4 regions of the Micromonospora sp. CA-249363 genome follow, and region 1 is predicted to be linked to each of the others. Evidence: riboswitches for the same ligand, from Rfam matches in the RefSeq annotation. Region 1 holds a riboswitch; each other region holds the start of a gene.

Region 1 (7,839 bases):
CAACGCGCCGAACGTGCGGGAGGTGCACGCCGTCAAGGGCGTGTCGTTCACCGCGTACCGGGGCGAGGCGATCGGGCTGATCGGCAGCAACGGCTCGGGCAAGTCCACGATCCTGCGGGCCATCGCCGGCCTGCTGCCGGTCAACCGGGGCGCGATCCACACCCAGGGGCAGCCGTCGCTGCTCGGTGTGAACGCGGCGCTGCTCAACGACCTCTCCGGCGAGCGCAACGTCGTGCTGGGGTGCCTCGCGATGGGCATGCACCCCGACGAGGTCGCCAAGCAGGCCGCGGGGATCATCGACTTCTCCGGGATCAACGAGCGGGGTGACTTCGCCAGCCTGCCGATGCGCACGTACTCGTCGGGCATGGCCGCCCGGCTGCGGTTCTCCATCGCCGCCGCCAAGAAGCACGACGTGCTGCTCATCGACGAGGCGCTCGCCACCGGCGACAAGGGCTTCCGCAAGCGCAGCGAGCAGCGCGTCCGCGAGCTGCGCGAGGGCGCCGGCACGGTGTTCCTGGTCAGCCACCAGCTCTCCTCCGTGCGCGACACCTGCGAACGGACGATCTGGCTGGAATCGGGCCTCATTCGGATGGACGGCCCGACCGACGAGGTCATCCGCGCGTACGAGGCGTACGCGAACAGCAAGTAGAGTGCCGGCCAACCCCCGGCATCGACACGGCAACCAGGACCGCGTCGCCCGCGTTGGGGCGGCGCGGTCCGCGCGTTAAGGTTCATTCCGTCGCCGCTCGGGCGGAACTTTCCGTTAACGCAAACCTGAGAGTGAGGATCCGGCAATGACGCAGGACCAGACCACTGGCCCGGACGCCGCAACGGAGACCCCCGCACCGTGGCGGCCCTCGCGGACAGTGGCCGTGGTGCTGGCCGGCGGCACCGGGACCCGGCTGGGCCTCGGCATCCCCAAGCAGCTCCTCAAGATCGCCGGTAAGCCGATCATCGAGCACACCCTGGCGGTCTTCGAGGCCGCTCCGGAGATCGACGAGATCATCGTGCTGATGGCGACCGGCCACGTCGACGACGCCCGGCAGATCGTCGAGAAGGCCGGCCTGCGCAAGGTCACCAAGGTGATCGAGGGCGGCGACACCCGCAACGCGACCACCCGGATCGCGCTCGACGCCGTCGGGCCGGCCGACTGCAACATCCTCTTCCACGACGCCGTCCGCCCGCTGCTCAGCGGCCGGATCGTCCGTGAGTGCGTGAACGCGCTGTGGACCTACGACGCCGTCGACGTCGCCATCCCCTCCGCCGACACGATCATCCAGGTGGACGAGAACGACTGCATCACCGACATCCCGGTGCGCTCCCGGCTGCGCCGGGGACAGACCCCGCAGGCGTTCCGCTCCCCCACGATCCGCGAGGCGTACCGGATCGCCGAGGACGACCCCGACTTCGCCGCCACCGACGACTGCGGCGTGGTGCTGCGGTACCTGCCGGGCACGCCGATCAAGGTGATCGACGGCTCGGACGAGAACATCAAGGTCACCCACCCGGTCGACGTGCACCTGGCGGACAAGCTCTTCCAGCTCGCGGCGGCGCAGGCGCCCCGGCTGACCGACCACCGCAGCTACACCGAGGAGCTGACGGGCCGGACGATCGTCGTGTTCGGCGGCAGCTACGGCATCGGTCACGAGCTGACCGAGCTGGCACGGCGCTACGGCGCGCAGGTCTTCCCGTTCAGCCGCTCCACCACGGGCACCCATGTCGAGCGCGCCGAGGACGTCGAGGCCGCGCTGACGACCGCCTTCGAGGCCACCGGCCGGATCGACCACGTGGTGGTCACCGCCGGGATCCTGGAGCGGGGCGCCCTGGCCGAGATGGACGAGGAGACGATGGACCGGGTGTTGCAGGTCAACTTCGTCGGTCCGGTGACCATCGCCCGACAGGCCCTTCCGTACCTGCAGCAGACCAAGGGTCAGCTGCTGCTCTACACCTCCAGCTCGTACACCCGGGGTCGGGCCCGCTACGCGCTCTACTCGTCCACCAAGGCCGCCCTGGTCAACCTGACCCAGGCGCTCGCCGACGAGTGGGCCGACGTCGGCGTACGGGTCAACTGCATCAACCCGGAGCGGACGGCGACCCCCATGCGGACGCGGGCCTTCGGCGAGGAGCCGGAGAACACCCTGCTGGCCGCGGAGGCGGTGGCCCAGTCCTCGCTCGACGTGTTGATCTCCGACCTGACCGGCCAGGTCATCGACGTACGCCGGGCGCCTGGTGACGGTCCGTCCGTGCCGACGCAGTCCGGCCCGGACCGGTCCGAGACGCCGGCCGCGGCCTCGGCGAACTGACGCCGACGGCACCGCGACAGCGAGGGCGGCGAACGGAGCGACATGCGTGGTGACCTGGTTCGCAAGTTGGCCGCCCGGTGCCTGAGCACCGGGCTCGCCGTGCTGGCCTTCGTCGTGCTGGCCCTGACCGGCGGCACCGGATGGGGCCTCGCGTTGGCCGTCGCCGCGTTGGTGGCGGCGGCCGCCGAGCAGCGGATCCGGCCGGGCGCCGACCTGGTCGCCGAGACCGCCCTGATCGCCGCGGCGGTCCTGGTCGGCTACTCCCGACGCCTCGACGAGGGGTTCGACCCGGCGTTGGCCGCCACGGCGCTGGTCCTGCTGGGGCTGGTGTTGCTCGTGGGGCCGTTGCGCACCGCGGGCAACCTGGAGATCCGGACCGCCAACCTGCCGGTGCGGGCCTGGACGCCACTGATCGCCGACCGACTCGGCGTCGCCCTGCTGGGTCTGCTCGCGGTGGTGGCGGTCGCCGCCGCGCTGACCCTGCCGGCCCTCGTGGCGCTCGCCGCCAGCCTGCTGGTGGCCGCCGGCGCCGGGGTGGTCGCGCTGGACCTGGCCCGGCGACGGTTCCGTCCGGCCGCCGGCGGTGGGCAGGTCGGCCGCGCGCTACGCCGGCACGAACCGGAGTTCCTGCTCTACTTCTCCGCGCCGCCCGGCTCCGAGTACCAGGTCACCATGTGGCTGCCGTACCTCGAACGGATCGGCCGGCCCTTCCTGGTGCTGGTCCGTGAGCCGGAGTTCCTCGCGCCGATCGCCGCGGCCACCGACGCGCCGGTGGTCTACTGCCCCACCCTGCGCGCGATGGACGAGGCGCTGGTGCCGAGCCTACGGGTGGCCTTCTACGTCAACCACGGGGCGAAGAACAGCCACTGCATCCGGTTCACCCAGCTCACCCACGTCCAACTGCACCACGGCGACAGCGACAAGGCGCCCAGCGCCAACCCGGTGTCCGGGATCTTCGACCGGATCTTCGTGGCCGGGCCGGCGGCGATCGACCGGTACGCCCGGGCCGGGGTACAGATCCCGGCGGACAAGTTCGTCGTCGTGGGGCGTCCCCAGGTCGAGTCGATCGAGGTACGCCAGGAGCCGGCGCGGGGCCTGTCGCACCCGACGGTGCTCTACACCCCGACCTGGACCGGGCACCACGCCGACGCCGACTACTGCTCCCTGCCAGTGGCCGAGGAGCTGCTGCGGCAGCTGCTCGGGCGCGGCGCGACGGTCATCCTGCGGGCGCACCCGTACACGACGCAGAACCCCGCGTCGGCACGCCAGTTGGGCCGGCTCACCGAACTGCTGGCCGCCGACCGCGCTCGCACCGGCCGGCAGCACGTGTTCGGCACGGCGGCCCGGGAGCTGAGCCTGACCGAGTGCGTCAACCGCTCGGACGCGCTGGTCTCCGACGTCTCCGGGGTGATCTCCGACTACCTCTACTCGGGCAAGCCGTACGCCGTGACCGACATGGGCGGCGAGGGCGAGCGGTTCACCGAGCACTTCCCGCTGGCCGGCTCGGGCTACGTGCTGCGGCGTGACATGTCCAACGTGGACGTCGTGCTCACGGCCCTGCTGGACACCGATCCGCTGGCCGACGCGCGCTGGGCCACCCGCCGCCGGTACCTGGGCGACTTCCCGGCCGAGTCGTACGCCGAGGGGTTCCTCACCGCCGCCCGCCGCGAGCTGACGTCGGCCCGGGAACTACCCGCGCCCGCCGCCGCCTGATCGATCAGCGGTACGGGTCCAGCAACGCCAGCACGGCCGCCGGATCCTCCAGGTGCGCGTTGTGCCCGAGACCGGGCAGCGTGGCGACCGGTACGCCGTACTCCTTGAGCTGCGCGTCCGTGACCATCGGGTCGTGCTCCCCGCGGGCCAGCACCACCGGCACGTCGGTCGCCGCGAGCAGCGCGGCCAGGTCGGGCGCCCCGACCCCGAACGCGGCGTCGTCCATCGCGAGCCGCCACCGGCCGTCGACCTGACGCAGACCGGCGTCGACCATCGGGTGGTCCGGGAGGACCAGACCGGTGAGGCCGGCGACCCGCAGATACCGGCGGGCGGCCTCGGTGCGGCTGGTGAACCAGCCCACCGGGCGGGCGGCGAGGTCCGCGGCGCGGGTCAGCTCGGCCGGTGACCAGACGGCCTTGATGCCCAACCCCACCACGGCGTCCACCGGCAGGCCGGCGGCGCGGGCCGCCAGCGCCAGGCCGACCACGCCACCGAGCGAGTGCCCGAGCACGACGATGCGGTCGTCGGAGGCCAGGCCCTGGGCGACCCGCTGGGCAAAACCCTCGAAGGAGTACGACGACAGCGGCGCCGACCAGCCGTGACCGGCGAGATCGGGCGCCAGCCACCGGCCGGGCCAGTGTTGCTCCAGTAGTGGCGCCCAGGGCAGCCACACGTCACCCGTCGCCCCCATGCCGTGCAGCAGCAACAGGATCGGCTCACGGCCGGCTTGACCACCCGATTCATCCACCACGGCCGCAGTCTCCCACGGTTCGCGGCCCGGTACGAGAGCCGTTCACCGGCGTCGCGCCCCGACACGGAGACGCCGCGGGCGCCGGCCCCTCGTGGGAGACGGCGCCCGCGGCGTCGTGGGATGTCGCGCCTTGGTCAGGCGGAGTAGCCCCGGGTGGCGATCCAGTTCGCCAGGTCGATCGTGGTGATCCAGTAGGCCGGGTCGGCCGGGTTCGCCGAGTCGGCGATCCGCACGGTACGGCCGTTGTCCTTGTAGCCGACGACGGCGATGTAGTGCCCACCGCCGTAGGAGTGCCAGCCGCCGGCGGTGTCGGTGGCGTCGCCGACGACGTTGGCCACCACGCCCCGGCCGTCGGTAATGGCCTTGACGACGTCGGACTGGAGACGGTCCATCTGAGCGGGGCTGGGCGCGCCCGCGAACATCCGGGTGCGGTACGGGGAGCCCTTCACCTCGGCGTTGAGCACCCGGGTGGTGTCCTCGGCCGAGTTGGTGCCCATCTCGGTGGTGCCCAGCTCGGCGCCGAGCTCCTCCTGCGTACGGTCGATGCCGCTGGCGCTGAGCGCGTTGCGGGTGGCCGCCGGGCCGCAGTTGTAGTAGGTGTTCTGCGCCTCGTAGTCGTAGTCGAGCACCTTCGTCGCGGGCGGCTTGGGCGGCGTCGGCTTCCGGGTGACGTCCGGGTTCCTCGTGGCCTTCGCGGCGGGGGACGCGGCGCTGGTGGCCGGGGCGGCGGTGCTCGGTGCGACGCTCGCCGACGGGGCCGCGGACCGCAGCTCGCCACGGGAGGCGACGGTGTCACTGCGCATCTCGGCGACCGTGGTCGGGGTGCGCGGGCCGGCGGGGGCGTCGTCGGCGCCGGCGACCAGGGCACCGGTGGTGGTGGCGATCGCGAGGGCCGCGGCGGAGGCGGCGACGATCTGGTACGGACGCTCGGTCGCGAGGCGACGGAGCTGGCGCTGCAGGGTGTGCTTCACGAGGTCCTCCACGGTTCACAGGGAGAGCGGCACACCGGGCTCGACCGGCATCCGGGCAGGCGTCAGCGCACGGGCGGAGGCCCGCGGATGATGAACCGCTCAGGGGAGCGCCCGGCGCGGCCGGGCGGGAAGGGGCGGTGACCCGGGGGTCAGCTCACCGTCACGAGGCGGATGAGCGGGGACACCGCGTCGCCGTGGAGGCGGAGGAACAAAGAGGGGGGCGAGGGGTGCTGCACGAGGATGGAACTCCTTCCGTCACCGCCTACCGGGTTAGCTGACGGATTCGGGCGGGAAGATCGCCCTACCGCGGGCCGTGGCTCGCGGATTCACCCCGGACTTACTGTGGGTCCCCGGTTCGTTGATCACGATTGAGCGGGTCGGCGCGGCGTCGCCTCCTGCGATCGGTAACCGCACCGGACGGGACGACAGTACTGGTCGGTATGGCCTCTGCCAAGCCGTGCCGACCTGCGTAAACATCATTCGGCCCAGCAATTTCTGCGCGTCTTGACGATGACGTGACTCGATGGGACAACCGGTTCCGGCGGCACCTGTGGGCGACAACCGGACAGGCCGTCGACAACGCCGCCACAATCGCGGGCACAATGGCCGCCGATGATGCCGATCGCCCGAATTCCCCTGCCGGTGACCCGCCTCACATAACAGATCGGGCTCAACCGGCCCGGGCCGGACGCCAGCGTGCCACGACGGCCGTGGGCGATGGCCGCATCGCCGTGCGCCGTGCGAGCGCCGGAGTCGGCCGCGACCGGACCGCCGCCGCGTACGCCTCCTCGGCGAGGGCGCGCGCCGACTCGGCGGCCATCTCGGCGTCCCGCCAGGTCGACCGCTCCCGCTCGACGGCCGTCCGGTGCTCGGCCAGCCTCGTGTCACGGATCGCCCGGATGAGCAGCGTCTCCTGCTCGACCGGGTGCCGGCGGGGGTCCCAGCCGCGCCGGTGCCCGAACACGTCGGCGAGCTGAGCCATGGTCAACTCTCCCCGCCAGTGCGCCGCCATGGCGGCACGGTGCAGGTAGCGCTCCCGGGCCGCGTACTCGGCGGGAGTGTGCGGGGTACGCGGTGTCGGCAGCGCCCCGGCGGTGGCGACCCGGCGGGCCGCGATGTCCGCCTCGTCGTACGCCGTCCAGGCCCGCTGCGCCTCTTCCTGAGCGACCAGCCAGTCAGCGCGCAGTCTTCGGGCGGTCCGCGCCGCCCGGGCGGCGGCCACGGCCACCTCCTCGGCGTACCGGCGCAGGTCGGCGATCTCGGCGACGGCCACCTCACGGGCGGTGGGTGTCGGCACGTGGTCGGCCTCTGGCGCGTCTCGCTCCGGGCGGGCCACCAGGACGGCGAGGACCGTCAGCGCCAGCAGGAACAGGGCCGACCAGATGGCGGCGGCCTGGGGTACCTCGGTGAGGAACTGGTAGAAGACGACGGTTTCCATGATCGGCACCTCGGCATGAGCACGTAAGCGATTGGATACCGCACGGGCGGGTGCGGCGGTGTGTCGTCAGGTGCGGTGGCGGGCGCTCGGCCCGGCGGCGCCGCCGATGGTGGAGGGCTCGGCGCGCGCCGTACTCCGGCGCTCGCGGGACGGCGTGCCGCCCCGGTGACTGACCCGCTAGGCCGGCGGGGCGCGCGGAGCCCGACTGGTCGAGCCGGCGGCTCGGAGGAACCGCTCCGACCCCGTGCGCGCCGAGGTCACGCCCGCCGGTGGGCGGAGCAGCGCGTCCGGACCACCGTGCAGGGCGGGCTGCGGGTCGACCGACCGCGCGGAGGCGTCAGAGCGAACCTCTGCGGCTCGTTCCTCGCCGACCCGGTCGAAGGCGGCCCGCCCGGTGGCAACCCGACGGTCGGCCTGCCCGGCGGCGGCCCACCCGGCGCTGGCCTGCCGGGCGGCGGCGGCCTGCGCGAGGGCCGCCCACCCGGCGTCGGCCCAGCCGGCGGCGGCCTGCCCGCCGGTTGCGGCCTGCCCGCCGGGGGCCGCCTGCCCGCCGGGGGCGGCCCAGCCGGTGAGGGCGCGGTCGATGAGGGTCGCGGTCGACGGTCCGAGCGGCTCCGCGAGGGTGAGCGACTCGACGGCCAACGGCGAGGCCGGGGCGGTCGA
Region 2 (7,839 bases), 660 kb from region 1:
AGGCCGCGTTGGACGCGATGGGCGTGCCGCCGGAGCGCCGCAACGACGCGTCGGCGGTCGTCGACCCGACGGGGGCCGGGCCACGGCTGTTCTTCCAGCGGGTGCCCGAGGGCAAGCAGGCCAAGAATCGGGTCCACCTCGATGTGCGGGCCGCGCCCGGGCTGACGGGCGACGACCGGATGGCGGCCCTGGAGGCGGAGGCCGACCGGCTCGTCGCCCGGGGCGCCAAGCGGCTCGCCCGACACGAGCCCGCTCCCCCGCTCGGCGCCGGCCACATCGTGATGGCGGACCCGGAGGGCAACGAGTTCTGCCTCGACTGAGCGGAAGTTCTCCCAGCTCACTGCCGTGACGAACGGCCATCATGCGAACATGTGTACGTGTCGTACGGCGCCCACATCCTGCACGCCGACCTGGACGCCTTCTACGCGTCCGTCGAGCAGCGTGACGACCCGCGCCTGCGTGGGCGGCCGGTGATCGTCGGCGGTGGCGTGGTGCTGGCGGCCAGCTACGAGGCGAAGGCGCGGGGTGTCCGCAGCGCGATGGGCGGTCACCAGGCACGACGACTCTGCCCGGACGCGATCGTGGTGCCACCCCGGATGTCGGCGTACACGCAGGCGAGCCGGGCGGTGTTCGAGATCTTCCGGCAGACCACGCCGTTGGTCGAAGGGCTCTCCATCGACGAGGCGTTCCTCGACGTGGGCGGGCTGCGCCGGCTGGCCGGCACGCCAGCCGAGATCGCCCAGCGGCTGCGCCGCGAGGTCCGCGACCGGGTCGGCCTGCCGATCACGGTGGGTGTGGCCCGGACGAAATTCCTGGCAAAGGTGGCCAGCGGGGTGGCGAAACCGGACGGGCTACTGGTCGTCGCCCCCGATGCCGAGACCGCGTTCCTGCATCCGCTGCCGGTGGAACGCCTCTGGGGCGTCGGCCCGGTCACCGCTGCGAAGCTGCGGGAACGCCGGATCCGTACCGTCGCCGACGTGGCACGCCTCGGCGAGGCCGCGCTGGTGTCCCTGCTCGGGGCGGGCGCCGGCCGGCATCTGCACGCTCTCGCCCACAACCGCGACCCACGGGCGGTGCAGGTGGGCCGCCGCCGGGGCTCGATGGGCGCGCAGCACGCGTTGGGGCGCACCCCCCACGCGCCGGAGGAACTGGACGCCATCCTGGCCGGCCTGGTCGACCGGGTCGCCCGGCGGATGCGGGCGGCCGGACGGTCCGGACGCACCGTGGTGCTACGACTCCGCTTCGGCGACTACACCCGCGCCACCCGTTCGCACACCGTGCGCAAGGCGACCGCGGACACCACTCCGCTGCTCGCCGCCGCGCGGACACTGCTGCGGGCCGCCCTGCCGGAGATCGACCGGCGCGGCGTCACCCTGCTCGGCGTCTCGGTGGGCAACCTGGACGACAACCCGGTGCAGCCGGAGCTGCCGTTCCAGGCCGACACCGGGGCTGACCTGGACGCCGCCGTGGACGCGGTCCGCGACCGCTTCGGCTCGACGGCGCTCACCCGGGCGGTGCTGCTCGGCCGCGCTCCCGGAGTCGAGATGCCGCTATTGCCCGACTAGAACGCCCCGCTCGGTGCGACCGGAGACACATCACAGCAGGTCGGCGGTTTAGCCGGTCGCACACGGGTGAAATCTTGAGGCGAAAGCCTGACGAGGGGGGCCCATGTCCGACGAGACCAGCGACCGACCGAGCCGTCGCGCCGAACGCCCGCACGACGTGACCGACCCGCTGCTCTGGCAGCTCGCGGTCGACGTGCTCGATGCCCACGAAGCCGACGACGAGGGTCACTGCCGCAATCTCCAGTGCGCCGGCCAGTCCTGGCCGTGCGCGGCGCGTACGACCGCCGAGCAGTCGTTGCGACTGGCCCGCAGCACCCCCGAGTCGGTCGAGTCGGCCGTCGACGGTGCCGGGGCCGGTGCCGGCTGGCCGGCCGAGGTTCCCGCGCCGGCGCAGCGTTGGGGCTGGAACGCCGACGTGATGGCCCGGCGCGAGGCGAGGACCGCCTCGGCGGCCTGACCCCGTCCCGCGAGGACAGCGCCAGACGAACGAACGCTCGGCCGGTTCCCCGGCCGAGCGTTCGTCTGTTGTGCGTCAGAGAGCGAGCCGCTGCCCCGGGAAGATCAGACCCGGGTCCGCGCCGATCAGCTGACGGTTGCGCTCGTACAGGGCCTGCCAGCCGCCGGTGCGCGGGTTCCGGTCGGCGATCTCCGACAGGGTGTCCCCCGCCGTGACCACGTACGTGTCGCCGCTGGCCGTCGGGGCGGTCCGCTCGTGACCGCGGGTGGCCGGCTGGTCGCCGCGCGACGACCGCTCCTTGCCGGAGGTGGACGTCGACGACTTCGAGGTCGACTTCGTCGAGGACTTCGCGGTGGACTTCGTCGAGGAACCGCCCGACGAGCCGCCCTTGCGGCCGCAGGTCGGCCACGCGCCGATGCCCTGCCCGTCGAGCACCTTCTCGGCGATCGCGATCTGCTCGCCACGGCTGGCCAGGTCGGCGCGGGCGGCGTACTTCTTGCCGCCGTAACCGGCCCAGGTGCCCTGGGAGAACTGCAACCCGCCGTAGTAACCGTTCCCGGTATTGATCTTCCAGTTGCCGCCGGACTCGCACTGGGCGATCGCATCCCAGTTGACACCGGCCTGGGCCGGAGCCGCCGGGCCGAAGAGGGCGACGGCGCCGGTGACCGCGCCGACGGCCAGGGTGCCGACGGCGACGCGGCGGGTGGTGACCCGTCGATGACGGGGGGTGTACGCAGACGTCATGGAACGTTCCTCCACGCCGGCGAGGTGAGCTGTCGGGTTCGGGCCGAGGAGCCCGGCCGCGCGCTGGCGGCTTCACCCCGAGGTGACATGCACCGAGGAACTTGGGTCCCCCGCTCCTGCCCGGGTTCTGTTTCCGACGACCGGGGGCAGGATTTGGCGTTGCCGGTCGCGGCGTCCACGGTGGTGGACCCGACCGACGGTAGGCACGGTGGGTGACGGTCGCCCACCGCTTGTGAAGTTGTTCACCGGTCCACACGAGGCGTCCCCGCCAGCGGTTGCGGACGGCATGAGGATGTGCACCGACCATCGTGGACCGTTTCCGATCAGGCGGTGTCGGTGTCCGGGAGCGGCCGGCGGGCTCCTTGCATCGGCGCCCGCCGGCCGCGAGCGGCTACAGGGTGCGCGCCAGCCGGTCGGCGAGCGTACGGGTGAACCGAGCCGGGTCGGCCAGCTCGCCACCCTCGGCGAGGACCGCCAGGCCGTACAGCAGCTCGGCGGTCTCGGTCAGGGCCGGGCCGGAGTCGCCCTGCTCGTGGGCCTTGCGCAGCCCGGCGACCAGCGGATGACCCGGATTGATCTCCAGGATCCGCTTGGTCGAGGGGACCTCGTGTCCCATCGCCCGGTACATCTTCTCCAGCGTCGGCGTGAGGTCGTGCGCGTCACCGACCACACAGGCCGGTGAGGTGGTCAGCCGCGACGACAGGCGGACCTCCCGGACACTGTCGGCCAGGGTCGTGCCCAGCCAGTCGACCAGCGCGGCGAACTCCTGCCGCTGCTGCTCGCGCTCGGCCTCGGCCTGCTGCTTCTCCTCGTCGGTGTCCAGGTCGACCTGGCCCTTGGCGATCGAGCGCAACGGCCGGCCGTCGTACTCGCCGACGCGCTCGACCCACACCTCGTCGACCGGGTCGGTGAGCAGCAGCACCTCGTGGCCCTTGGCCCGGAACGCCTCCAGGTGCGGGGAGTTCTCGATGGTGGCCCGGGACTCGCCGGTGGCGTACCAGATGTCGTTCTGGCCGTCCTTCATCCGCGAGACGTAGCCGGCCAGGTCGGTGGGCTCCGCCGCGTCGTGGGTGGACGCGACCGACAGGATCTCCAGCAGGGTGTCGCGGTTGTCGGTGTCGTCGATCAGCCCTTCCTTCACCACCGCGCCGAACTCCGTCCAGAAGGTGCGGTAGCGCTCGGCGTGGTTGGCCTTCAGGTCCTTGACGGTGGCGAGGACCTTCCTGACCAGGCGGCGGCGGACGATCTGGATCTGCCGGTCCTGCTGGAGGATCTCGCGGGAGATGTTCAGCGACAGGTCGTGGGCGTCGACGACACCCTTGACGAAGCGCAGGTAGGTGGGGACCAGCGGCTCGCAGTCGTCCATGATGAACACGCGCTTGACGTAGAGCTGGACGCCACGGCGGCCCTGCGGGGAGAACATGTCCAGCGGGGCGTGGCTGGGCAGGAACAGCAGCGCCTCGTACTCGAAGGTGCCCTCGCCCTTCATGTGCACGACCTCGAGCGGGTCGGCCCAGTCGTGGCTGACGTGCTTGTAGAACTCGTTGTATTCGGCGGCGTCGACCTCGTCGCGGGGGTGTGCCCACAGCGCCTTCATCGAGTTGAGGGTCTGCACCTCGCTGGTGGCGGGCTCACCCTCGGCGCCGGGGCGCTCGACGCGCATGCGGATCGGCCACGCGATGAAGTCGGAGTAGCGCTTGACGATCTCGCGGATCGTCCATTCGGCGGTGTAGTCGTGCAGGTTGTCCTCGGTGTCGGCCGGCTTGAGGTGCAGGGTCACCGAGGTGCCCGCCGGCGCCTCGTCGACGGACTCGATCGAGTAGGTGCCCTCGCCGGTGGACTCCCAGCGGGTGCCGCCGGTCTCGCCGGCCTTGCGCGTCAACAGGGTGACCCGGTCGGCGACCATGAACGCGGCGTAGAAGCCGACGCCGAACTGCCCGATCAGCTCCTGCGACGCGCGGGCGTCGGCAGATTCGCGGAGCTGGCGCAGCAGCTCGGCGGTGCCGGACTTGGCGATCGTGCCGATCAGCCGGACCACCTCGTCCCGGGTCATCCCGATGCCGTTGTCCCGAACGGTCAGTGTGCGGGCGTCCCGGTCGACCTCGATGGCGACGTGCAGGTCGTCGGTGTCGGCGACGAGATCCTTGTCGACGAGCGTCGCCAGCCGCAGCTTGTCCAGGGCGTCGGACGCGTTCGAGATGAGTTCCCGCAGGAAGACGTCCTTGTTCGAATAGATCGAGTGGACGACCAGCTGCAGGAGCTGACGCGCCTCGGCCTGGAACTCCAACGTCTCGGCCTGGTTGCTCACACCGTCTCCCTTCTCGGCTCGTGCGCAGGTTCGCGCAAAGGATACGAGCCGTCACCGGCGTGGGTGTGTGCGCCTCCGGGTCGTATTCCCGATTCCCGTCCGCCCGTCGCGTGAGCTAGCTGACTTTGCTTAACAGAAGTCAGCCGGATAACGTTCCTGTCGACAAGTCGCCACGAACCCTGGAGCAGTCCCCATGAAGATCGCTGGAAGCACCGCCCTCGTCACCGGCGCCAACCGGGGCTTCGGCCGACACCTGGCCGCCGAGCTCGTCTCGCGCGGGGCGACGGTCTACGCCGGCGCGCGTAACCCGGACAGCGTCGACCTGCCCGGCGTGACGCCGGTCCGACTGGACATCACCGACCCCGCCTCGGTGGCCGCCGCCGCGAAGCTGGCCGGCGACGTGAACCTGCTGGTCAACAACGCCGGCATCGACAGCCGGGCGGACCTGCTCGAGGGTGACCTCGACCTGATCCGGCTCGAGCTCGAGACCCACTACCTCGGCAACCTGTCGATGATCCGGTCCTTCGCGCCGGTCATCGCCGGCAACGGGGGCGGAACCGTCCTCAACGTGCTCTCCGTGCTGTCCTGGGTCAACTTCCCCCTGCACGGGGCGTACGGCGCGGCGAAGTCGGCCGAGTGGGCGATGACCAACGCGCTGCGCCTCCAGCTCGCCGAGCGGGGTGTCCGGATCGCCGGCCTGCACGTCGGCTACATGGACACCGACATGGCCGCGACGGTCACCGGCCCCAAGTCCGACCCGGCGGAGATCGCCCGGATCGGCGTCGACGGCATCGAGGCCGACGCGTACGAGATCGTCACCGACGACATCAGCCGGCAGGTGCAGGCCGGGCTCGCGGGCGGGGTCGCCGCGCTCTACCCGCAGCTCCCCTGACCGATTCCAGCCCGAGCAAGCGACGGGCCGCCGCCGGAGAGCACCGGCGGCGGCCCACCCCTTTCGGGTACGCGGTCAGCTCCCGCCGCGCACCCCGTCATCGCTCGCGGTCAGCAGCCACCGCAGGTGTAGAAGAGGATGTCCCAGTGGCTGCCTTCCTTGGTGTAGAGGTTGCCCGACGGCGCCCGGTACTGGTACCCGAACCCGGAGATGTAGCCGACATAGGTGTAGTTCGCGGAGATGTAGTTCTGGATGCACGTGCTCAGCGCGATGTCGAGCTTGTAGCCGTTCCAGTGGCTGTACGTGCCCCCGGCGTGCCCGACCTCGGTGCCCGCGGTGATGGTGACCGCGCAGCCACTGGCCCGCTTGAAGGTGATGATGCCGTCGATGGTGGCCTGCCGGACCCCGTCGAACGAGGTGCAGGTCGACACGTTGCGGTCGCTGCAGTTGCCGCTGGAGGTCCAGGAGATGCCCGCGGCGCGTAGCTGCGACGTGGCGCTGGAGTGGCTGATGGCGAAGGCCGGAGCGGCCAGGCCGAACGTGACGCAGACCGTCGCCAGGGTGGCCACGAGCAGCGTGAGCACGCGGCGGCGCAGGGTGGATCGAGTGGATGACATGGCACTCCCGTTCGCGTGAGGCGGAATTCTGCGAATCAGGGGCCGGCCTTGAAGGATTTCTACCAGAGATAGACGGGCGTGACCAGATGCCGGGTGGGGACGCCCGACGAGACGTCCCCACCCGACGCCGTCAGCTGGCCTGGAGCGTCACGTCGTCGATCACGAAGCTGGTCTGCAACGACGAGTCCTCGGTGCCGGTGAACTTGAGGGTGACCGTCTGCCCAGCGAACCCGGCCACGTTGAACGTGCGCTGGGTGTAGCCGGAGGCGGCGTTCAGGTTCGAGTACGTCGCCAGCGTGGTCGAGCCCACCTGCACGGTGAGCTTGTCGTACGCCGTGGAGGTGGTCGTCTCGGCGGTGTCGATGTGCAGCCAGAACGACAGCGTGTAGCTGGCGCAGCCGGCCGGCACGGTCACCGACTGCGACAGGGTGTCGGTGTGGGTGCTGCCGTACCCGTCGAGCCACGCCTTGTACGACCCGGTCCGGGCCGCCTGGCCGCTCGAGTTGGTGATCACCCCGGAGGAGGCGGTCCACGGCGTGCTGCCGCTCTCGAAGCCACCGTTGCCGACCACCTGCCCGCCGGAACACCCCCCGGTGCCGGTCACCGTGAGGGTGAGGCTGGCGGTCCGGGTGACCGAGCCGGTGCCGGTGACCGTGACCGTGACGGTCCCGGTGGTCGCGCTGGACGAGGCGGTCAGCGTCACCGTGGCCGAGCCGCCGGAGATCACCGACGACGGGCTGAACGAAACGCTCACCCCGCTGGGCGCGCCGGACGCGCTGAGGCTGACCGTCTGCGCCGAGCCGGAGGTGGTCGCGGTGCTGACCGTGGCGCTGGCGCTGGCGCCCCGGGCCACGGTGAGGGAGGTGGGGCTGACCGCGAGCGAGAAGTCGTTGGTCGGGGTGCCGCTGCCCACGGCGAGCTGCCACAGCGCGTACGCGACGCCGTCCGCGGCCCGGTTCAGCACGGTGGCGCTGACGTTGGCGGTGGTGTCACAGGACCGGTGGTAGCAGGGGTCGTACGCCGCGTTGGCGGTGCCGCCCCACTTGGCCGCCTGGCTGCTGGTCTTGCGGGCGCTCGCGCCCGCGGCGTACCCGGAGGTGGGGATGCCGGCCTGCTGGAAGTAGTAGTCGTCGGACCGGCCCTGGCCTTCGACGTTCTCCTCCGGCTGCAGCCCCAGGGAGTCCCAGTACGCCTTGAGCGGCGCCGCCGTGGTCGAGCTGACCCGGTTGATGAAGTAGCCGCCGTTGGTGGAGCCG
Region 3 (7,839 bases), 1.6 Mb from region 1:
TTCGTCGCCGGAGAGCCGCGCCACCCCAACCAGGATGCTGGGCACCGGGCCGCCGTGGCGGACGGGCAGCACCCCTTCGCAGTGATCGTCGGCTGCTCCGACTCCCGCCTGGCCGCCGAGATCATCTTCGACCGCGGGCTGGGCGACCTCTTCGTCGTCCGCACGGCGGGGCACACCATCGGGCCCGAGGTGCTGGGCAGCGTCGAGTACGCGGTGGCCGTCCTCGGCACTCCGCTGGTGGTGGTGCTCGGCCACGACTCCTGCGGCGCGGTGCAGGCGGCCCGCGAATCGGCCGCCACCGGCGTCGCGCCCCCGGGACATCTTCCGGCGGTGGTCGACGCGGTGCTGCCCAGCCTCCGACGAGCCACCGCCGAGGGCGTGGACGACATCGACGGCATCGTCGACATCCACATCGCACAGACCGTCGAGACGCTGCTCGGGCAGTCGCCCGTGCTGGCCGACGAGGTGGCGCGGGGGCGGTGCGCGGTGGTGGGCATGTCGTACCGGCTCGCCGCCGGGGTGGTGCGACCCGTGACCCCCGTACCCGCCGGCGCCGCCACGGGCGACGAGCCCTCGGGCGACCCGGCCGCGACCGCCGCCGTCTGACCCGCCGAGGGCCGCCCCGCCGGACGGCGGGACGGCCCTCGCACTGCTGGGCGTCGGATCAGAGCAGCGACATGTGCACGTGGTCGGTGTGGTTCGACGGCCCGCTGTACGACTTCCAGCCGGTCGCCGGGAACCAGATCTGCCTGTTCCAGATCACGTAGTAGATGCCGAGCCGGTCGGCGTTACGGATGAGGAACGCGGCCACGTTGTTGCCGTACATCCGGGTGTCGTTGTTGTGCCACGGGCTGAAGCCGCTCTTCTGCAACGACCAGTCACAGGCGCGGCCCTTCGGGTGCTCGTACGGTCCACCGTTGCGGTGGCAGCCCACGAACCGGTTGAACCCGGCCCGCTTGACCTCCTTGTACGCGTGCAGCGTGCGCGGCGTGACGCAGCCGGAGGTGGTCGGGTCCTTCTCGCTGCACGACTGGGGCTTCCAGTCACCGTCGGCGGTGCGACCCGGGCCGATCCGGGCGACCGGCGAGGTGGCGTCGACCAGACCGCCGGTGAAGCCCTTACCGCCGACCAGCGCGAGCGCCTTGTCCGCGTCCCGCTTGTCCTTCGCCATCAGCGCGGTCTGCTTCTGCTGCTCGCGTACCTCCGCGTCGAGCGCCAGCTTCGCCTGCTCGGCGCGGGCCTTCACCGCGTTGACCTCGGCGAGCTTCTTCTCGTTGACCATGTTCATCTCGTCGAGCGCCGCGGCCCGCTGGACGAACGAGTCGGGGGCGTCGCTCTCCAGCAGCATCGCTATCGCGCCGACCCGTCCGGTCCGGTACGACTGAGCGGCGATCTGCGCGACCTGCGGGGCCAGCGCGGCCAGGTCCGCCTTGGCCCGGTCGACCTCCACCGCCAGTTCGAGCTGCCGCTTCTTCGACTTGTCCAGTTTGGACTTGGCCGCCACGTAGTCCCGGTTGGTCTGCTCGATGACGTCGGTGAGCAGCTTGGGCTCGTCGCCGTCCTCCTCGTGCCCGGAGGGTGTGGGGGGCGTCGGGGCGGCGTGGGCCGGGAGGGGCCCGGCGAGCACGGTCAGCGCAGCAAGCACGGCCACCACGGGTGTCAACCAGCGGCGTAGGGGTGCCGTCACAATCTTCCCTTCCGTCGACCGCCGACCGGGTTAGCTGACGGGTTCGGGGCGGAAGTGGCCCCTACCGCTGTCGCGGATTCACCCCACGTACCTGGGTCCCCGGCTCGCCGGTTGGCGATTGGGCGGTGGCACCGCAGGCGCCGCTGCGCGCCTTCGTCGGTGACCGGCAGCGAGGTTACCCGAGAGTCCACCGCCTGAGCTACGTCCTGATGCCGACTAAAAGCGTCATTTCGCCATGGCGTTGAGTGACCAGTGACGCGGTTCTCAGGGCGGGTGCCCGATCCGGTCACGCTGAGGAGTGTCACCATGCCGTATCCGTGCTCCTGTTCGGCTCTGGCCACCCGGTGGTGGCGGTGGATGGGGGTGCGTCCCGCTGCGGGTCGGGCCCGTCGGCCCGACCCGTTGGCGGGGAACTGAGAGCGGCCAACGCCTCCGTGCGGTCCGCGCGGGGGCGCGGTGGCGAGGCGTCCGCGTCGGGCATGGCCGTCGATCCCGCCGCGGTCACCACTGCGGCCAACCCGGTGGTCAGGGGTACGGCGGCGATCAGGCCGAGCGTGGCGACCGCGCTGCGGACGATCTCCTGTGCGAGGAACTCGCTGGTCAGGATCTGCCCGATGGGGCGCGAGTCGGCGGTGAGCAGGAGCAGCAGCGGCAGTGACGCGCCCGCGTACGCCAGCACGATGGTGTTGACCGTGGAGGCGATGTGCGCCCGGCCGACCCGGGTGGCCGCCCGGTAGAGCTGCCGTCGACTCAGCCCGGGATTGGCGTTGGCCAGCTCGGTGACGGTGGCGGCCTGGGTGACGGTCACGTCGTCGAGTACCCCGAGTGAGCCGATGATGATCCCGGCGAGCAGCAGGCCACGCAGGTCCACATTGGTCTGGAACATCGAGAGAGTGGTGGCGTCCTCGCTGCCGAAGCCGGTGAGCTGGGTGGTGGCCGTGGCGATGGTCGCCAGCACGCCGGTGAGCACCAGGCTGCCCAGGGTGCCGAGGACCGCGACGGAGGTCTGCGCGGTAACTCCGTGTGTCAGGTAGAGCACCACGAACATGATCAGGGCCGCGCCGACCACCGCCACCAGCAGTGGGGACCGGCCCGCGCCGATGGCCGGTAGCACGAAGGTGAGCAGGATGGCGAAACTGGCGGCCAGGCCCGCGAGCGCGGCCAGGCCCCGCCACCGGCCGAACGCGATGATGGCGGCGGCGAAGACGACCACGAGCCACACCAGCGGCGTCCCGCGTTGGTGCTCCGCGATGTTCCAGGTGCTGGTGGCGGGATCGGTCGGGTCGGCCAGCTCGACCAGGACGACGTCGTCGCCCACCTCGACCCGCGGCGCACCCGGCCCGGCGGGGACGGGCGTGCTCACCCGCTGGTCGGCGCGCGGCCCGTCGTCGAGGAGTACGTCCACGGTGCCGCACGGCCCGCTGGTCGGCGAGCCCTCCGGGCTTGCCGAGGGCGGGCACGGTTCGGTCACCACCCGGGTCACCGTGCCGTGGTAGCGGGGCACGTCCGCGCCACCGCCGCTCTGCGGTGCGCCGTCCCGTGGCCACAGCACCACGGCGGCGACGACGGTGGCCACGAAGAGCGGCACCACCGTCGCGACGAGGATCCGTCGGACCCGAGGCGGTGCGGGTCGAGCGGAATGGCTGTGGTCGGAACCCAATGCGAGACTCCCAACGATCCGGTGCGGGGTACGTGCCGGCGGGCTGTGCGGTTCAGCTCCGCCGGACGAACGCGGTTATGAGCGCGTCGGCTCGCCGACTGGCGAGGCGGCAATCACGGAGAGTGATGAAGCGGCCCGGCCGGCGCGGTACGGGGCCGCGCCGTGGCGGCATCGTCGCCCGGCTCGGCGGCGGGATCCGGTGGGTCATCGCTGGACGATGCTAACCAGTGCGACGGGGGGCCGCAGGTCGTGCGGATGTGTCGGGGGAGTCGAACCGCTGACACTGCCCCGGTCGGAGCGCGATGGTGGAGTCATGCCCGAGCACCCCACCGATCACCGACCTCGCGACGAGCACGCCATGCACGACGAGCACGCGGGCCACGACAAGCACGGCGGCCACGACAAGCACGCGGGGCACGACCCGGCCATGTTCCGTCGCCGGTTCTGGGTCTGCCTGGTTCTCACCGTGCCGGTGGTGCTGACCAGTGACCTGGTGATGGACCGGCTCGGGCTCCGGCTGGACGTGCCGGGTCGCTCCTGGGCGGGGCCGGTACTCGGTTCGGTGGTGTTCCTCTGGGGTGGCTGGCCGTTCCTGGTCGGCGCGGTACGGGAGATCCGGGACCGCGCGCCGGGCATGATGCTGCTGGTCGCGATGGCGATCACCGTGGCGTACACCGCGTCGCTGGCGACCAGCCTGGGCGCCTTCGACCTGGACTTCTGGTGGGAGCTGGCCGCGCTGGTCACCATCATGCTGCTCGGCCACTGGCAGGAGATGAAGGCCATCGGGCAGGCCCGGGGTGCGCTGGCGGCGCTGGCCGCGCTGCTGCCCGACGAGGCCGAGCGTGTGGCGGCGGACGGCGAGGTCGAGCGCGTACCGGTCGACGAGCTGCGGGTCGACGACGTGGTGCTGGTCCGACCCGGGGGTCGGGTGCCGGCCGACGGCCGGGTTGTCGACGGCGACGCGGAGTTGGACGAATCGATGATCACGGGCGAGTCGCGTCCGGTCGCCCGGTCCACGGGCGATCGGGTGGTGGCCGGCACGGTCGCGACCGATTCGGCCATCCGGGTCCGGGTCGAGGCGCTGGGCGACGAGACCGCGCTCGCGGGTATCCAGCGCATGGTCGCGCAGGCGCAGCGCTCGGGTGGGCAGGCCCAACTGCTCGCCGACCGGTTCGCCGCCGCGCTGTTCTACGTGGCCACCGGTACCGCCGTGCTCACCCTGCTGGTCTGGATCGCGCTCGGTGAGCCCGACCAGGCGGTGGTGCGTACCGTCACCGTTCTGGTGATCGCCTGCCCGCACGCGCTCGGCCTGGCCATCCCGCTCGTCGTCGCGCTCTCCACGGCGCTGGCGGCCCGAAGCGGGATCCTGGTCAAGGACCGGCTGGCGTTGGAGCGCATGCGCACCGTCGACGCGGTGCTGTTCGACAAGACCGGGACGCTGACCCGTGGCGAGCACGCGGTCACCGATCTGGTGACGGCCCCCGGCGTGGGGCGCGACGAGGCGTTGCGGATCGCCGCCGGCGTCGAGTCCGACAGCGAACATCCGCTGGCCCGCGCGATCGTGGCGGCGGCCGGCCCGGATGGGCCGGCCCGTGCCGCCGGCTTCCGCTCGCAGCCGGGCCGCGGGGTGCGGGCCACCGTCGACGGTACGGAGTACGCGGTCGGCGGGCCGGCCCTGCTGCGCGAGCGGGGTGGACCACTGCCGGACGAGCTGCGGAAGGCGACCGGGCGCTGGTCGTCGCGCGGCGCCGTGGTGCTGTATCTCCTGCGGTTGCCGGACACGGTGCTCGCGGCGTTCGCGCTGACCGACGAGGTGCGGCCGGAGGCCCGCCAGGCGATAGCGCAGCTGCGGGCCGACGGGGTCCGCACCATCGCCATGATCACCGGGGACGCGCGGCCGGTGGCCGAGTCGGTCGCCGCCGAACTCGGCTTCCGGGAAGGTGCGGACGAGGTCTTCGCCGAGGTGCTGCCGGCCGACAAGGACAGCCGGGTGGCGGAACTCCAGCGGCGCGGCCTGACCGTGGCGATGGTCGGCGACGGGGTGAACGACGCGCCGGCGCTGGCCCGCGCCGATGTGGGCATCGCGATCGGGGCGGGCACCGATGTGGCGATCGAGTCCGCCGGAGTGGTGCTGGCGTCGTCCGATCCGCGCGGCGTCGACGCCGTGGTCCGGCTGTCCCGGGCGTCGTACCGCAAGATGCGGCAGAACCTGGCCTGGGCCGCGAGCTACAACGTGGTGGCGCTGCCCCTGGCCGCCGGGGTGCTCGCCGGGGCCGGGGTGGCGCTGAGCCCGGCGGTGGCGGCGGTGCTGATGTCCGCGTCCACCATCGTGGTGGCGCTCAACGCGCAGTTGCTGCGCCGGGTTCGGCTCGACCCGGACCGGGAGCCGTGACTCAGCCGCGCTTCATGAGCCGGCCGACGGCCGCCATCATCTCGCTGGCCATCTCGTCGGCCCGGCCCTCGGCCGCTCCCTCGTGCATGCAGTGCCGGGCGTGCCCGTCGAGCAGGCCCAGGGCCACCTTGTCGAGCGCGGCCTGGATCGCGGAGATCTGGGTGAGCACGTCGATGCAGTAGCGGTCGTCGTCGACCATCTTCTCGATGCCCCGGACCTGCCCCTCCACACGGCGGAGCCGCGCGAGCAGTTGGTCCTTGCTGGCGGTGTACCCGCGGATCGGGGTGGGTGCGGTCATGACGACGAGGATAGCGTACCCCTGGGGGGTATGGTAATGTCCGTTCCTGCCGGGATACCCCCACCGGGTACCGGTACTACGAGAGGAGACATCCGATGGTCGAGACGACGTACCAGGTCCAGGGCATGACCTGCGGGCACTGCGTCAGCGCGGTCAGCGCCGAGGTGGGCGCGATCGAGGGCGTGCGCGACGTGCGGGTCGACCTCGCCACCGGCCAGGTCACCGTCAGCAGCGAGCAGCCGGTGGACACCGGCGCCGTGCGGGCCGCGGTCGACGAGGCCGGCTACGACCTCGTCGAGGCGTGAGGCGGAGATCCGAGATGACCACGGTGACCAGGCTGGGGGCGTTCACCCTCGGTCTCGCGGCGCTCTTCGGCGCGGCGTACGGGGTCGGCCGGGTGGTCGACCCGGTCGACCCGGTCGCGCAGACCCGGCCCGACGTGGCTCGCACCTCGGCCCCCACCACGAGTGGCGAGGCCGCCGACCTCGTTCCGGGCGGACTGCTCGTCTCCGACCGGGGCTACACGCTCCAGCCGGTCACCGCGCCCGCCGGCGAGTTCGCCTTTCGGATCGACGGGCCGGACGGTCGGCCGGTGACCAGGTACGACGTCGCGCACGACAAGCGGATGCACCTGATCGTCGCCCGGCGGGACCTGTCCGGCTTCCGGCACGTCCACCCCGAACTCGCCCCGGACGGCACCTGGCGGGTCGCCAACCCGCTGGCCGGTGCCGGGCAGTGGCGGGCGTTCGCCGACTTCACCCCGACCGGGGGCGAGCCGTTGACCCTCGGCGTGGACGTCACCGTTCCCGGCGAGCTGACCGAGCGGACGCTGCCCGCCCCGGCGACCAGCACCACGGTCGACGGTTACACCGTCACCCTGACCGGCACGCCGCAGCCGGGCCGCACCTCGGCGCTCACCCTGACGGTGAGCCGCGCCGGACAGCCGGTCACCGACCTGGAGCCCTACCTGGGTGCGTACGGGCACCTGGTGGCGCTGCGTCGGGGTGATCTGGCGTACCTGCACGTACACCCGGACGGGACGCCCGGCGACGGGCGCACACCGCCCGGCCCCGCCGTCACCTTCCACGCCGAGGTGCCCTCGACCGGCGTCTACCGGCTCTACCTCGACTTCCAGCACGGCGGGCGCGTGCACACCGCCGAGTTCACCGTCGTGGCCGGCGCTGCTCCGGCCGCGACGGGTGCGCCGACACCGACCGGCGGGGCCGACCACGGCACCCCCGGGCATGGGCACAACTGACGGGATCGGACGATGACCACCACCAGCAGACCGCTGCCCGAGGCGCCGAACCGGATCGAACTGGCGATCGGGGGGATGACCTGCGCCGCGTGCGCCGCGCGGGTCGAGAAGAAGCTCAACCGGATGGACGGGGTGAGCGCCACCGTCAACTACGCCACCGAGAAGGCGACCGTCCGGTACGCCGACGACGTCACCCCGGACGATCTGATCGAGACCGTCCAGAAGACCGGCTACACGGCGGCCCTGCCCGCCCCGCCGACCGCCGAGGCGCCGGTGGAGGACCCGCTGCGCGGGCCGCGTACCCGGCTGTGGGTCTCGGCGGTCCTGAGCGTGCCGGTGGTCCTGCTGGCCATGGTGCCGCCCTGGCAGTTCGACTACTGGCAGTGGCTGTCGCTGACCCTGGCCGCCCCGGTGGTCGTCTGGGGTGGGCTGCCGTTCCACCGCGCGGCCTGGACCAATCTGCGGCACGGGGCGGCCACCATGGACACCCTGGTCTCGCTCGGCACCCTCGCCGCCTTCGGGTGGTCGCTCTGGGCTTTGTTCC
Region 4 (7,839 bases), 2.1 Mb from region 1:
AGCACCGCGCCGACGGCGTACCGCTGGCCGGCGGCGAGGGTGTACTGCAACGGTGAGATCGCCTGGTAGGGCACGCCGGCCGGGTAGGCGGCCTGCTCCGGGTACGCCCGCCCGTACACGGGGATCGTGGCCCGGCCGGGCTTCGGGGTGACCACCATCCCGACGGTCCAGGTGGCCGTCGGCGCGGACGCCGGGTTGTGGAACCACGCCCGCTGCCCGAGGTACCAGATGGCCGTCCAGTCGCCCTCCCGGCCGGCCAGCGCGTACGTCTGGCCGGCGGACGCGCGGGCGCCGTGGTCCGACACGTCCATCGTGTTCGGCGTGCCGTCGGGGCGTAGCGCGATGTCGTTGACCAGCGGCGCGTCCGCCGACGGCGCGCTGCGTAGCACCACCGACGAGGAGCCGCGTGGCGCGCACGGCGTCCCCGGGGTGACGCATCCGGTGAACGCCGGCTGGTTGGTCGCGTAGTCGGGGTCGATCCGGACCAGCCCGGTGGCCGGGGTGCCGGTGTCCAGCCGTGGGGCGTGCAGCAGGTCGAAGTAGTGCGTCCAGTCCCAGTACGGCCCCGGGTCCCAGTGCATCCCGCGGACCGTCGATGCGGTGGTGCCGGGCACGTTGTCGTGGCCGATGATGTGCTGGCGGTCCAGCGGGATGCCCAGGCGCAGGGCGAGATGCCGGACAAGCTTCGCCGAGGTCCGATACATCGCCTCCGTGTACCAGGTGCCCTGCGCGGCGAAGCCCTCGTGTTCGAGCCCGATCGCCTTGGCGTTGACGTACCAGTTGCCGGCGTGCCAGGCGACGTCCTTGGTGCGGACGTGCTGGGCGATGTGGCCGTCCACCGAGCGCAGCGAGTAGTGCCAGCTCACGTAGGTCGGGTCTCGGACGAGTTGCAGGGTGGTCGCCCAACTCGCCTCGGTGTCGTGGATGACGATGTACTCGATCTTCTGCCGCGCGGGCCGGTCGGACAGGTCGTGGTTGCCGTAGTCGCCGTCGCCGAACGCCGCGTAGGGGGCGGGGATCCACTCACAGGACACGGTGCGGGGGCACTCCAACCCGTCCGGGCGGGCGAGTCGCCGCAGTCCCAGCCGGTCGAGCCAGGACCGCTCGGGTCGTACCGCTCGGGCCGGGAGCGTGACCCGCTGGCCGTCGTCGGTCACCCGCGTCTCGCCGGCGCCGATCGTGGTGAAGACCTCGTCGGCGAAGGCCGCCGCGGCATCGGCGCTGTCCGCGCCGGCATAGCGGGCCACCGCGCCGTACCAGGTGGCCGGGTCGGTGCCGACTCCGACCGGGGCGCCGATCTCCCGTTGGTACGCGGCCAGCAGCGCGGCGCCGCCCCGGAGGTTCGTCGTCGGGTCGGTGCGCAGCGCCTCGACGGTGGCGCCGGTCAGCGCGGCGGCGGCGTCCACGGTCTGCAGCGCGGCGGTGGGTGGCGCGTTCTCGCTGGCGGGCGCGGGTGTCAGAGCACGACGGGAACCGTCGCCGCGCGGGTCCTCTCCCGGGGAGTCGTGGTGGCCGCGCCCGGGTAGGGCGGTCACGTGGCGGGCATCGGTCAGGTGCATCGGGCCGTAGCCACCGCTGGTGCTCGGCGTGCCGGCGTTGCTGTCCCAGCGCGACTCCAGGTAGGAGACGCCGAGCAGTACGTCGACCGGCACGCCGTACTCGGTGGCCGCGGCGGCGTACTGCTGCTGGCGGTCGGCGGCGGGGGCCGCGGAGGCCGGGCCGGAGGGCAACGGTACGGCCGCCACGGCGGTGACGAGCGCGATGGCGAGCAGGATCGGACGTTTCATCGAACCCCCTACATGTGAACGGGTATCGGTGCGGTCACCTTCGCGCTGCCTGGCGGCTTGCGTCAATACCTTTCCATGTTTCGAAACGTGCGGAAAGAATCCTTCACATCCGCTCGATGGCCCGCCCCAATCGGTACGGAGTGTCACGGCCGCACGGGTTGCGGATCGGTAACGGCCGTCTCTACTCTGGTCATTCGTCGGCCCGGTAGCAGGTCTGCCCACCCCGGGCGGTAACGGACCGACACCGCCGAGTCGCTCGCGAGCGAGCCGGGGACCCACGTTCCCGGGGTGAATCCGCAGTCCCTGCGGTAGGGCGCCCACTTCCCGCCCGAACCCGTCAGCTAACCCGGTAGGCGGTCAGGAAGAAGGAGTACGGAACCCGGTGGCCCTCCAAGCCCCGCGGCCGTCGTCCGGACGGTCGGCTCCGGCCGACCCGACCTCGACCGTGCCGCGTCCACGCTGGTCCCGCTTCACCACCGCCCTCGCCGCCCTGGTCGGCGTCGCCGTCGTCCTGACCGGCAGCGCCACGGTGGCCCACGCCGACCCGTCCGTCGCCGAGATCGAACGCCAGATCGACGACGACTGGAACAAGCTCGAACCGATCATCGAGCGGCACAACGCCACCCGCGCCGACCTGGCCCTCAAGCGCAAGCAGGCCGACGCGCTCGCCGCCCGCATCGCGCCGCTGGAGCGTCAGGTCGACGCCGCGATGGACAAGGTCAGCGCACTGGCCGTCCGCGCGTACATGGGTGAGAACCTGTCGACCGTCAACACGATGCTCGGCAGCCGGTCGCCCAGCGAGATGGTCGGTCAGCTCGAAATGCTCGACCGCTTCGCCCACAACCAGCAGGAGGACGTCCGTCAGGTCGCGGACCTGCGCAACGAGCTGGCCCGGCAGAAGGCCCCGCTGGACGAGATGGTGGCCCAGCTGACCCGCACCGAGGCCCAGTTGGCGGCGAAGAAGAAGCAGATCAACGAGGAGATCGACCGGCTGCAGAAGCTGCGCCTCAAGGTGTACGGCAACGGCGGCGGCGGTCCGCTGCGTCCGGCGCCCTGCCCGGCCAGCTACCCCGGAGGCGGCGCCGGCATCGCGGTCAAGTTCGCCTGTGCCCAGATCGGCAAGCCGTACGTGTGGGGCGCCGAGGGGCCGGAGTCGTACGACTGCTCCGGGCTGATGCTGGCCGCCTGGGCGAAGGCCGGTGTGTCACTGCCGCACAACGCCGCCGCGCAGAGCCGGGTGACCAGGAACGTCAGCAAGGGCGACCTGCGCCCGGGTGACCTGGTCTTTTACTACTCCGACATCCACCACGTCGGCATGTACGTCGGCAACGGCTGGGTGGTGCACGCCTCCCAGGCCGGTGTGCCCGTCAAGATGAAGAAGGTCGACGACGGGCCCATCCACAGTTACGGCCGTCCGGGCTGACCGGACGCATTCAGGGCCCGTCGCGATCGCTCGCGGCGGGCCCTCGTCGTCCCCTAGCGCGTCGGCCAGGCGCGCCAGTTCTGCCAGGAGCGACTCGGCGTCGGCCCCCGCTGACCCTGGTAACGCGACCCGTAGACCACCGAGCCGTACGGGTGCTCGGCCGGCGACGAGAGCCGGAAGATGCAGAGCTGACCGATCTTCATACCCGGCCAGAGGGTGATCGGCAGGTTCGCCACGTTGGACAGCTCCAGCGTGACGTGCCCCGAGAAGCCCGGGTCGATGAACCCGGCGGTGGAGTGGGTGAGCAGGCCGAGGCGGCCCAGTGAGCTCTTGCCCTCCAGTCGGCCGGCGAGCTGGTCGCCGAGCGAGATCACCTCCAGCGTCGAGGCGAGCACGAACTCCCCCGGGTGCAGCACGAACGGCTCGCCGTCGGGCACCTCGACCACCGAGGTCAGGTCGTCCTGCTGCATCGCCGGGTCGATGTGGGTGTAGAGATGGTTGTTGAAGACCCGGAACAGTCGGTCGAGTCGTACGTCGATGCTGGAGGGTTGGACCAGGGTGGGCTCGAACGGCTCCAGGCCCAGCGTGCCGGCCTTGATCTCGGAGACCAGGTCACGGTCGGAGAGCAGCATCGGACCACCATAGCGAGGTGGGCGGTGACCAGCGTGTCGAGGTCGCTCCTCGTACATTTGTTCGATAGAATGCCCGCATGGCTTCCTGGTCCGATTTCGCCGCCGACGAGCCCCGCCTCGCCGACGGGATCCGCGTTCTCCTGCAGCAGTACGGGCCGGGCTTCGGCTATCTGGCCACGGTCCGTGCCGACGGTGGGCCCCGGGTCCATCCGGTCTCCCCGGTCATCACCGACGAGGGTCTGTTCTGCTTCATCATCGACTCGCCGAAGCGCCGCGACCTCGAACGGGACGGCCGCTACGCGCTGCACTCGTTCCCCCCGGAGGAGAGCGACGACGAGGCGTACGTGGCGGGCCACGCCTGGCCGGTCACCGATCCGGTCCGGGTGGCCCGACTGGCGCAGAGCGCCCGAGCGGAGCCGCAGGTCGACTGGCGACTGTTCGAGTTCACCGTCGACGTGGCGATGCTGACCCGGCGCGAGCAGCACGGCCTGGGCATCGCGGTGGGTCATCCGGCCGTCCAGGTCTGGCTCGATCCGCAGACACCGCCCGCGGCGGCCGCGCCTGCCGCCGTACCGCAGAAGCGCCCGACCCGCCGCAACCGCGACGTCCAGTGCACGGCCGCCTGACCACGGTCCTGGGGATGAAAACGCCGGTGCCGGCTCCGTCGTGACGGAGCCGGCACCTGGTGTACGTGAGGAGAGCTAGGCCGCGCGGTACGCGTTCCACGCGGTCAGCATGCGGCTCGCCTGTCCGGTGGTGAACTGGTACATGCACGAGTCGTAGGTGTAGTCCATGAAGTTGGTGATCGGGTCCAGGCCGGTCGCCGAGCAGGTGTCGCGCCCGGTCGGGCACTGGTAGGCCGGTGAGGCCTCGGCCGGGGTGTCGCTGACACCGTCGCCGGAGCCGCCGCAGCCGCCCTGGAAGGTGTGGTAGAGGTTCAGCCAGTGGCCCACCTCGTGCGTGCCGGTGTCGCCCTGGTTGTAGTTGGTGGCGGTGCCGCCCGGCAGCGACTCGCCGAGAACGACCACGCCGTCGGTGCTGCTGAGCTTGCGCTGTGGGAAGGTCGCCCAGCCCAGCAGGTCGTCGCTCAACTCGCCGAGGTAGATGTTGAGCGTGTTCTTGCCGCCCACCCGCAGCGCCGACTTCATCGACCGCTCCGCCGACGAGCCGTAGACGATCGGGTACCACGACGGGTTCGTCACCCGGTTGATCGAGTCGAGTCGGAAGGCGAACGCCGTGGCCGCACCGCCGGTCCCACCCGCGTAGGCCTGGTTGAGCACGCTGATCTGCGAGGTGATCATCGAGTCGGGGATGTTGCCGCCGGCCCGGGTGCTGTTCTCCTGGATCACGTGCACCACCACCGGGATGGTGACGGTGGCGGTCAGCGTCGTGGCACCGGCGCCGGCCCGGTAGTTGGCCCGCTCGCGCAACGCCGCCGCAAGGTCGGCGTCACGATCGCGGACCTGCTTGGCGGTCAGCTCGTTGGGCTCGTGGAGGGCTGGGGCACCGGGCTTCGCCCGGGTGTTGGCATGGCTGTCGGCCGGCTCCGCGCAGGTGCCACCGGGTGCCGCGGAGAAGGCCGAAGCGGCCGGCACGACGCCCATCGCGGCGGTGCTGAGCAGCAGTGCGAGGGTCGTCGACGCGACACCGGCGACACGCCGGGTCAGCAGGTTGGGACGGAGTCCCATGGGCCCACCTCTTTCTGGCGGCGCGGCAGGGGGTGTGTCACGCCATGGCTGGCAAGGTGTGGCCGACGTTACAACCCATCGATGCATTTGAGAACGGCCATATGTTGCCGTCTGGAAACTTCTTCGGGCGCGAGCGGGGGTGGTCGGCACGTGGGGGTGGCTGGGTGCACGGCTGCGACGACTCGGGTACAGTGGTGCCGCTCGCGGGTGTAGTTCAATGGCAGAACATCAGCTTCCCAAGCTGACAGTGCGGGTTCGATTCCCGTCACCCGCTCCACGTGCGGAAGCCCTGGTCAGGACACACGTCCCGCCAGGGCTTCCGTGGTTCTAGGTCAAGTTGGACCGGGATGAACCACCAGCTCGCCTCAGTGCCGGTCTGTCGCCTTCGTCAAGCCTCCTGACAAGGAGGACAATCCACTGCGGGTGTCCCCGCCTGATCCGAGTTAGTATGCCAAACGGAAAAGAGGTGATGTGGTGCGTAAGAAAGTCTTTAAGGTCGGGTTGGTGCGCCACATTCTAATACTGCTGCTAAGTGCATTGTTCCTCGCGTCGGGAGCATCCTACCTGTTGTGGCTAGCTCTAGGATCACCCAAGTTGCCGAGAGGGGGCACCGCAACTCTCGGGGAGGTCTACAACGGCGTCAAATTGGCGTTGGCGGTAGTAGCCGGTGTCGGTGCTGTAGTCGCCCTAGCTGTCGCCTATCGCAAACAGCGGTTGCAGGAGGAAGACGATCGCAGAGCCGAGTTGAATTCTCGGCGTGACGACATAAAACTATACAACGAACGTTTCAAGGCTGCTGCTGAACAACTAGGTTCGGAAAAAGCGGCAGTCCGTCTATCCGGCGTATACGCATTCCAGGCCCTAGCTGACGACTGGGCGGAGGGGCGGCAGATGTGTGTGGAGGTGCTCGCCGCGTATCTCCGCATGCCTTTCTCAGGGCCCTTCGAGAAGCCGAAATCCGAAGTGCAAGTCAGCGACAAGGGGCAGGTTTTAATCGTCAGTTCCGCGGATTCGATCGAGCAGCGCAATGGATATGAAGAGCTTCAGGTGCGTCTAACGATCCAGGGCGTCTTTGCTTCACGTCTGCGTAGTCCTAAAGTTGTCAAGTCCTCAGAGAGTTGGACGAAGCGTCTATCCAGGCGGCGTGGACCTCAGCCGAACGAATACGGCGATCCTGCATGGACGGACGTTAGTGCGGTTCTGAGTGGTGCCACGCTGGTAGACGTAGACTTCCATAACTGCGCCTTCGTTGATCTCAATTGCGAGGGAGCCGTGTTCTATGGGGATGCATCCTTCAGTTGGTGCCATTTCAGGGGAGAAGCACGGTTTGACGGTGCCATCTTCGTGCAGTCGGCAATATTCAGTGGCGGAGTGTTCGACGCCTACGCGGGCTTCACCAATGTGAACTTCATAGGCGGGGTGTACTTCAACAGGATCACGAGGAACTTCGATATGGAATTTAATTCCAGTCGGTTCCAAGCAGTGGCACAGTTCAATCATATGACAGCCGGATCTAAGGGTGGTCTCTACTTTACTAAAGCCAAGTTTAACGGCTCTACGACCTTCTCGGGAACCCACTCCTTTCACGAAAGGTCGTTCGTCGACGTCAGTGCGAGCAGGAAAGCCTCATTTAAGCATCTGCCGCCTCCTTGGAAAAATCTTGGAGGCAAGCTAGCAAAAGCTGCTTCCAGTGACGGCCTTCACGACGCCTAGCCTCCAACAATCATTGTGTGCGAATCTGATTGGGCGTCTTGGGTCATTAGTGGCCGATAGTCGAAGTCAACAGGGGTCCCTCCGGACCGCTCGTGAAGTCGCCGAGCGGTGTACGACGGGCTTCAGCGGGGATCTCGTATGCTTCCTAAGCTGACGGTGCGGTTCGACTTCCGTCACCCGCTCCACTGGTCGGTGCGGCCAAGCGCTTGGTCAGGGGCTTCGCTAAGCCGTACCGACCCTGGACGAAGGCCGCGTCATCATTGGCAGCCCGCTTGGCAGTCAGGACCTTCGACATTTCAAGATCATTGTTGGGTATCGCGCCGATTCTTGCCCGGCGTTATGGCTTGGCGGTATAGGAGCTCCGGTGCTGCGCCCACTCGCCGGTCCACGCCGCGAGATCGTGCACCCAACCGTCTTTGCTCTGCTCGGCCTTTACCTCCCACTTCGCGGCGTTCATCGCGGCGAAGGCGTCGAGAGTGTCGTGACCGACCGAGGCCCAAGCGGGGAACTGCGCCAGCCACTCCTCGGCCTGCGCCGGGCTGTGACCACTACCTATCAGCCACTGCACGAGCAGAGCCAGCTCAACCCACGCAGCG

The links. Region 1 has a riboswitch for cyclic di-AMP ahead of ACQPZK_RS10155 (C39 family peptidase). Riboswitches for the same ligand answer to the same signal wherever they lie in the genome.
Region 2: linked by a shared signal. The riboswitch ahead of ACQPZK_RS13145 (transglycosylase family protein) and the one ahead of ACQPZK_RS10155 (C39 family peptidase) in region 1 are both predicted to bind cyclic di-AMP.
Region 3: linked by a shared signal. The riboswitch ahead of ACQPZK_RS02755 (coiled-coil domain-containing protein) and the one ahead of ACQPZK_RS10155 (C39 family peptidase) in region 1 are both predicted to bind cyclic di-AMP.
Region 4: linked by a shared signal. The riboswitch ahead of ACQPZK_RS00415 (NlpC/P60 family protein) and the one ahead of ACQPZK_RS10155 (C39 family peptidase) in region 1 are both predicted to bind cyclic di-AMP.

The regions. Positions count from the first base shown of each region.
Region 1 covers NZ_CP192020.1:2,203,240-2,211,078, reverse strand. Annotated here, with positions in the region: gene ACQPZK_RS10175 (ABC transporter ATP-binding protein) at 1-649, shown strand, start outside; gene ACQPZK_RS10170 (D-ribitol-5-phosphate cytidylyltransferase) at 795-2,303, shown strand; gene ACQPZK_RS10165 (CDP-glycerol glycerophosphotransferase family protein) at 2,346-4,016, shown strand; gene ACQPZK_RS10160 (alpha/beta fold hydrolase) at 4,021-4,767, opposite strand; gene ACQPZK_RS10155 (C39 family peptidase) at 4,902-5,750, opposite strand; cyclic di-AMP (ydaO/yuaA leader) riboswitch at 5,983-6,123, opposite strand; gene ACQPZK_RS10150 (hypothetical protein) at 6,409-7,176, opposite strand; gene ACQPZK_RS10145 (hypothetical protein) at 7,354-7,839, opposite strand, start outside.
Region 2 covers NZ_CP192020.1:2,863,671-2,871,509, reverse strand. Annotated here, with positions in the region: gene ACQPZK_RS13160 (VOC family protein) at 1-320, shown strand, start outside; gene dinB (DNA polymerase IV) at 378-1,565, shown strand; gene ACQPZK_RS13150 (hypothetical protein) at 1,669-2,022, shown strand; gene ACQPZK_RS13145 (transglycosylase family protein) at 2,098-2,766, opposite strand; cyclic di-AMP (ydaO/yuaA leader) riboswitch at 2,766-2,933, opposite strand; gene htpG (molecular chaperone HtpG) at 3,158-5,074, opposite strand; gene ACQPZK_RS13135 (SDR family oxidoreductase) at 5,268-5,966, shown strand; gene ACQPZK_RS13130 (hypothetical protein) at 6,077-6,583, opposite strand; gene ACQPZK_RS13125 (M28 family peptidase) at 6,714-7,839, opposite strand, start outside.
Region 3 covers NZ_CP192020.1:576,390-584,228, forward strand. Annotated here, with positions in the region: gene ACQPZK_RS02750 (carbonic anhydrase) at 1-606, shown strand, start outside; gene ACQPZK_RS02755 (coiled-coil domain-containing protein) at 665-1,687, opposite strand; cyclic di-AMP (ydaO/yuaA leader) riboswitch at 1,692-1,822, opposite strand; gene ACQPZK_RS02760 (YibE/F family protein) at 1,989-3,347, opposite strand; gene ACQPZK_RS02765 (copper-translocating P-type ATPase) at 3,661-5,739, shown strand; gene ACQPZK_RS02770 (metal-sensitive transcriptional regulator) at 5,741-6,037, opposite strand; gene ACQPZK_RS02775 (heavy-metal-associated domain-containing protein) at 6,133-6,342, shown strand; gene ACQPZK_RS02780 (hypothetical protein) at 6,357-7,295, shown strand; gene ACQPZK_RS02785 (heavy metal translocating P-type ATPase) at 7,308-7,839, shown strand, end outside.
Region 4 covers NZ_CP192020.1:87,504-95,342, forward strand. Annotated here, with positions in the region: gene ACQPZK_RS00410 (N-acetylmuramoyl-L-alanine amidase) at 1-1,787, opposite strand, end outside; cyclic di-AMP (ydaO/yuaA leader) riboswitch at 2,023-2,157, shown strand; gene ACQPZK_RS00415 (NlpC/P60 family protein) at 2,170-3,210, shown strand; gene dcd (dCTP deaminase) at 3,264-3,842, opposite strand; gene ACQPZK_RS00425 (pyridoxamine 5'-phosphate oxidase family protein) at 3,920-4,468, shown strand; gene ACQPZK_RS00430 (zinc metalloprotease) at 4,544-5,530, opposite strand; tRNA gene ACQPZK_RS00435 (tRNA-Gly) at 5,734-5,807, shown strand; gene ACQPZK_RS00440 (pentapeptide repeat-containing protein) at 6,005-7,243, shown strand; gene ACQPZK_RS00445 (phosphotransferase) at 7,581-7,839, opposite strand, start outside.